Aridibaculum aurantiacum: one gene and its partner. The protein of the gene in region 2 interacts with the protein of the main gene of each other region in a pairwise test. Links are inferred from orthologs where the notes say so. Each region holds a gene or a part of one and is shown on either strand. Other genes may lie near its edges.

Region 1 (3,096 bases), 1.3 Mb from region 2 along the record:
CATTGTGTTTGTCGACCAGGATGCGCGCCATACCCAGTAGGTGGCGGGTTTTATTGCCGGGAAAAGAAATGCTTTTGATGATATCAAACAGATCATCGTATTGTGCATCGGCTAGTTTGAAGGCATTAGGATATTTCCTGAAGAGGTCGGGTGTGGTCATGTTCACCCGCTTGTCGGTACATTGGGCAGATAAAATAACTGCTACCAGCAGTTGATAAGGATTTTCAAAATTCAGCTCCGTCTCTGCATCCGGCGAATGTTGTTGAAAGTATTCAATAACAAACCGGTATCTATCGCGCTTCATCATAGTAGAAAAAGCCGAAGATACCGGTTTTGAACATTTTTTAGCAAGTGCCTCAGCTATACAACTTCCGCAGAAGCGCGGGCATAATCGAGTATAGCCATCACTGATTGGGTACGGGGACTTTCAACAGCACTATCCAGTTTTTTCAGGTAGTTTGTCAAAACATCATATTTCTCCTTAAGGGCCCAATCTGTCTGCATCTGCTTCTCAATATCCGCCTTTTGATTTTGTGAGGTCTCCCTGTACAGGTACTGCAGCAGGTCCTCGGTGGTGAAATTTGGCATAAGTAATTAAGAAGTTTAGTTGATCCTTCAATCCTATTACCAAATAAACGAGGTTGTTTAATTATTATTGTTTTGTTACCTCAGAATTTTCCACTTCCGGCTTTACAACTATAAACACCTGCTCCTCAGGCCTCTTCAGGTAAAAATTCTCCCTGGCAAACTTCTCTAATGCTGCGGGATTGTTCTGCAGCTCTGCCAGTTCCTTTTCTGTAGAAATGATTTCGGCTTCGTAATAAGCCTTGCTTGTTTCCAGTTTCTCCAGTTCGTTCTTACGCTCCCATTGTGTAAATAGATCGTTCCGATCGAAAAAACTGATCCATACCACGAACACCAACACCGATAGCAGGTATTTATTTTTGATCATGGAGAAAACGAATGAAAGCTTTTGCATGGGCACAAAAAAATCGGTGATCATAAAAGTAGCAGCATTATGATCACCGATGATGTAAGGTGGAAAACTATCTTACTTGCTAAAGCGGATCCTGCCTTTTGGGTATATCGCAGACTCAGCCAGCATTTCTTCTATTCTTATTAGTTGGTTGTACTTAGCTACACGATCTGTACGGCTGGCACTACCTGTTTTAATCTGGCCGCAATTCAAAGCAACAGCCAGGTCAGCAATGGTAGTATCTTCTGTTTCGCCGCTGCGATGGCTCATAATGGTAGTATAGCCATTTTGCTGCGCCAGTTGTACCGCATTGATGGTTTCTGTAAGTGTTCCTATCTGGTTCACCTTTATCAGGATACTGTTTGCTACTCCTTCGTCTATACCGCGCTGAAGGATCTTTGTGTTTGTAACAAATAGATCGTCACCTACCAGCTGTACTTTTTTACCAAGCGCATCAGTAAGCAGCTTCCATCCTTTCCAGTCTTCTTCGGCCATACCATCTTCTATACTGATGATAGGGTATTTGTTAGCCCACTCTACCCAGTATTCCACCATCTGCTCTACGCTCAGCTTTTTGCCATCGCTCTTATGGAAATGGTAAACATTCTCGTCGCCTTTCCACATTTCGCTCGATGCTGCATCCAGTGCAATACCTATTTGTGAACCTGCTTTGTAACCTGCTGCTTCTATAGCTTCCAGCACGGTTTCAATAGCTTCTTCATTGCTCTGGATGTTTGGAGCAAAACCTCCTTCGTCACCTACGTTGGTGCTGTATCCTTTTTTCTTTAGTACAGTCTTCAGGTGGTGGAATATTTCAACGCCCCACTGTAGGCCTTCACTAAAAGTAGTAGCGCCTACAGGTACGATCATAAACTCCTGGTAATCTATTTTGTTATCAGCATGTGCACCACCATTCAGGATGTTCATTAGTGGCATTGGCAGCAAGGTGCTGTTTACACCACCCAGGTACCTAAACAGCGGAAGGCCACTTTCCTGTGCAGCAGCTTTGGCTACAGCCATACTTACTGCCAGGGTAGCATTAGCACCCAGTTTGCTTTTATTTTCTGTGCCATCCAGCTCCAGCAGTTGTGCATCTATTCCGGTCTGGTCGTTTACCGGCCAGCCAAGCAGTGGATCAGCAATTATTTCATTTACATTTTTTACAGCCTGCAGTACACCTTTACCCATGTATACGCCTTTATCATTGTCGCGTAGTTCTACCGCCTCGTGTATACCTGTGCTGGCGCCACTTGGAACAGCTGCACGTCCTATAGTACCATTATCTGTTATTACATCTACTTCTACAGTTGGATTACCGCGGCTGTCAAGTATCTGCCGGGCATGAATTTCTGAAATGTAGCTCATGGAAATGTTGGTTTTATTTTATTATCGACTGGGCGCAAAGCTAAACTAACCTGCTGGTGTAGCCAAAGTAAGATGTCATGTAATTGGCCGGGCAACATCAGCTTTTCCGGCACATGTAGATGATGATCATCAGCGTTTAAAACTCAAGATTTTTCTATAGTGGGTGGTTAACATTATGTATCAATACATCCTTATTGATTGAGATGATTTAAACCTGAAACAGTCTTAGCACCACTCCCGCTTGCTTTGCCCTCTTCACTTCCACCGCATGACGGTTTCATGACATCAATCATAAAACGCATTGAGCATCGTCATCCTGCTCCCTTACCACCGTTTCTACTTTTGATACCTGAATAATAAATCATGAGTGTCATATTCCTTTTATTAATAGCAAGTATAACCGTAGCAGGACTGTTCCTGCTGGCGTTTTTATGGAGCGTAAAAAAAGGTCAGTTTGATGATGAACAAAGCCCGCCGGTAAGAATGTTGTTTGACGATCCTCCTTCTCAACCCTAACCCCTCTGCAGGACGAACAACAACGGGCTTTCATCAAACTTTCAATCAAGTAAATCCAGGAAACACATAAAAAAAATGCAAGTAGAAAAATTTTATTATGACAATCGCATCGTAAAGATGTTTGCCTATGCTACCATATTATGGGGTGCCGTAGGTATGCTGGTAGGTTTACTGGCATCGGTGCAAATGTTTTTACCGGCGGCCAATTTCAATTTTGCCCCAACCACCTTTGGACGCGT
Region 2 (3,244 bases):
GACCTTTTCCAAAATCGCCCAGGTTAACGCCTGTTAAAACAATTTCTTTTACTCCTGTAGCGGCTAATTGATGTACGTTTTTTACCACGTTTTCTACCGTATCGCTCCGGCTTTTTCCACGCGCCATAGGTATGGTACAAAATGAACAGTTGTAGTCGCAGCCGTCTTGTACTTTTAAAAAAGTGCGGGTTCTGTCATTTATAGAATGGGATGAAATAAAACCAGAAACATCCGCCACATCGCAGCTGCAGATCTTTGTGCTGTCGCCTTTCGTTAGTTCTTTCAGGTGCTGCGCAATATTGAATTTTTCAGCCGCACCCAGTACAAGGTCAACTCCCTGGATGCTGGCAATCTCTTGTGGCTTTAGCTGTGCATAGCAACCGGTTATCACAACCATGCTTTCCGGTGCACGACGCTGAATTCTGCGAACCAGCATGCGGCATTCTTTGTCAGCATTATCTGTAACAGAACACGTATTAATAACATATACATCGGCTTTATCATTAAACTCCCGTTTCTCAAAGCCTTCTTTCTCCAATAAGCGGGATAGGGTAGAGGTTTCGGAAAAATTTAGTTTACATCCGAGTGTATGAAATGCTACTGATTTTGTCTGTTCCATAAGAGGCGCAAAGATAGCTGACTTGCTTCACTTGCTCTTTTTGAAGCAGCATGTACTTACCTGCGTCCACCATTTTTCCGCATGTAGTTCATCCACTTTAACTTTCAGTTATGAAGATGAAGAAACTACTCCCGATCCTGTTTTTTGTGATGCTGGCTGTTATCACTCTTATAATTAAACAATATAAAGAAGCGCCACCAGTAGCAAGTGAAACATATTCTAACATAAAAGCATCGTCACAAGCACCGGCAAGTAAAGAAAGTTCTAATTCTGCCGGTTTCGACCGGACGCAGGAGTTGTATTTTACAAAGCATGCAAAGTGCAGGATGGCGTGCAGGAAGATCACACAAACGGAGGTGCGGCAAATACAGGCTGAAGGAAAAGTGAACTATAATAAGAGTAGGCTCGATGATCCCAAAGGGCCAACTTATGCCATAGAAGGAACTACAGATGATGGTCAGCGGGTAAGGATCATTTTTGCGCCAAAACAAAAGCACACATCTGTAGTTACGGTTATCGACCTGGAGAATGAATATGCTTGTCCAAGTTGTTAACCAGCTACTAGCTTACTGCCTTTAGTTGCGAAATAGTTTTAATTGGATCAGGCGATTTGAAAACAGTATTACCGGCCACTAAAACTGTAGCTCCGGCTGCCACAATGGAAGCGGCATTCTCTACTGTTACTCCTCCGTCAATTTCTATATCAACATTAAGCCCTTTCTCATCTGTTAACTGGCGCAACTGCTTTATGCGGTTGATCGTTTGCGGAATGAAAGCCTGTCCGCCAAAACCTGGGTTCACACTCATGATACAAACCTGGTCCACGTCATGAATGATATCTGTAAGGAAATTAATAGGAGTGTGTGGGTTGATAGCTACACCAGCTTTCATTCCTAAGGATTTAATTTGCTGCAAATTCCTGTGCAGGTGAATGCAGGCTTCTATATGAACTGTAAGAATATCAGCACCGGCATTTTTAAATGCTTCAGCATATTTCTCCGGTTCCAGTATCATCAGGTGCACATCGCAAACCTTGTTTGTTGCCTTTCTTATTTGTTCTATAACAGGAAGACCAAAGCTTATGTTTGGTACAAATCGTCCATCCATCACATCCAGGTGAAAATAGTCAGCCTCACTTTCGTTCAGCATTTTACATTCTTCTCCTAAATGTAAAAAATTAGCGGCAAGTAAAGAGGGGGCTATGATTGGCATGATAAGATGATTTATTAATTCTTCCTGTGCAATGATTAGTTAGAATATTGAGCCTTAACTATTCAACCGGTTAAGGGCTTCGCGTGCTTCGGTTAATGTTTTATCCAATCCCAAAGAACGTTGATAATTGGTGATTGCTTCTTGTTTATTACCCATTGCTTCCAATGTTTTTGCTTTCCAGTAATATGCATCAGCATACAAGTTATTTACGGTTATAGCACGATCAAATACCTGCTGTGCTTCGTTGTATTTCTTTTGTTCATAATAAACAAATCCTTTCTCAAGGTAAGCTTCCATGTAGGTGTAGTTATTATTGATGCACCTGTCGAAAGCTGCAATGGCTTGTGAAGCCTGCCCTGTACGTGCATAATAAATACCTGCAATAAAGTCGCAATGAGCAATATTTTCTCTATCCATTGCCACCCGGCTTACTGCCTGGCAAATCTGCAGGCTACGGCTGTCTTTCATTTCGGCATATAGATTAGCCAGGTGCAACTGCGACTCCAGCGAAGGATAAATATTGATGGCTTTTTCATAACTGCGGATGGCGGCTGAAGTATCCTTCATGCTTTCCTGCAGTTGGCCTTTGGCGAACCACAACCCATTATTCAGGCTGTCTCGTATTATCATGCTGTCTACCTGAGCAAGTGCATCACCATACCTGCCCAGGCTGTCCAAGGCATTTACAAGTTGCATGCGAATAGGAGCACTATCAGGGTGTAACTGCACTTGCTTGTTAAGTGACTCTACTAGTTGAAGGTGTACTGCCTGTGATTTTGAATTTTCTTCGCTGGTGCTTTCTTTACAGCTAAAGAAGATTAACCCAATTAGTACCAGGAATAGCCAATTTTTCATGGGGCAAATGTATATGTTCAATGTGATTTGCATCTCTAATGACAAGGGAGATAGAAATAATGCAAAGCAAAAGTAGAATGGAGGCGAGTGTTAAACATGCACAGATACAGGTGTATTTTCTACAATACTGCGAGGTGAATATTTATATGTTTATTTCATTTTATGTATAGGTGCTTCATGTTGTTTATGTGTTTAGCTGGAAGAACTGTTGGATGGTAGCTAGTTGTGGTGGCATGGCAATTGCCTTTATGTACAAAAATCTATTTATGAAAAGAAATACAATAATCGCTGCAGCATTGGCTGTAGCCGGAGCTGGGGTTGCTACTTATTTTATAAGGAAAAACAGGTCATCTAATTCTATGCCTGAAGCCGGCAATTCACCTGCTTCTAAATCTCATCATATCACAAATGCATTTTCAAAGGCTAAGAGCCGTGCAGTGAACGTTTAGTTTTGTAGGAAAAAGAAGAAAGGTTCTTTTTCTTGAATCAATAAAGCCAGCTCATGAGCTGGCTTTATTAATATAGTTACTTAACACTATTCTGCAGGTGAAGAATTCT

The links.
Region 1: the proteins of rpe (region 2) and eno interact in binary tests that used the Escherichia coli proteins (3 or more experiments, as listed by UniProt). The link is inferred for Aridibaculum aurantiacum from one-to-one orthologs.

What each region holds. Positions count from the first base shown.
Region 1 is NZ_JAFEWC010000001.1:332,102-335,197, reverse strand. Bases 197-3,011 are described here. They hold eno (phosphopyruvate hydratase), read right to left. Parts: upstream 2,342-3,011; coding sequence 1,052-2,341; downstream 197-1,051. Other genes in these bases: ccoN (cytochrome-c oxidase, cbb3-type subunit I), read left to right, coding at 2,933-3,011; ccoS (cbb3-type cytochrome oxidase assembly protein CcoS), read left to right, coding at 2,705-2,857; J4N22_RS01390 (FtsB family cell division protein), read right to left, coding at 653-979; J4N22_RS01395 (hypothetical protein), read right to left, coding at 361-588; nth (endonuclease III), read right to left, coding at 197-304. Also shown: more of nth, read right to left, coding at 1-196; more of ccoN, read left to right, coding at 3,012-3,096. UniProt on the Escherichia coli protein: Catalyzes the reversible conversion of 2-phosphoglycerate (2-PG) into phosphoenolpyruvate (PEP). It is essential for the degradation of carbohydrates via glycolysis.
Region 2 is NZ_JAFEWC010000001.1:1,647,607-1,650,850, forward strand. The notes cover bases 7-2,969. They hold rpe (ribulose-phosphate 3-epimerase), read right to left. Parts: upstream 1,832-2,969; coding sequence 1,181-1,831; downstream 7-1,180. Other genes in these bases: mtaB (tRNA (N(6)-L-threonylcarbamoyladenosine(37)-C(2))-methylthiotransferase MtaB), read right to left, coding at 7-619; J4N22_RS06870 (DUF4258 domain-containing protein), read left to right, coding at 730-1,173; J4N22_RS06880 (tetratricopeptide repeat protein), read right to left, coding at 1,886-2,686; J4N22_RS06885 (hypothetical protein), read left to right, coding at 2,953-2,969. Also shown: more of mtaB, read right to left, coding at 1-6; more of J4N22_RS06885, read left to right, coding at 2,970-3,135; J4N22_RS06890 (hypothetical protein), read right to left, coding at 3,222-3,244. UniProt on the Escherichia coli protein: Catalyzes the reversible epimerization of D-ribulose 5-phosphate to D-xylulose 5-phosphate.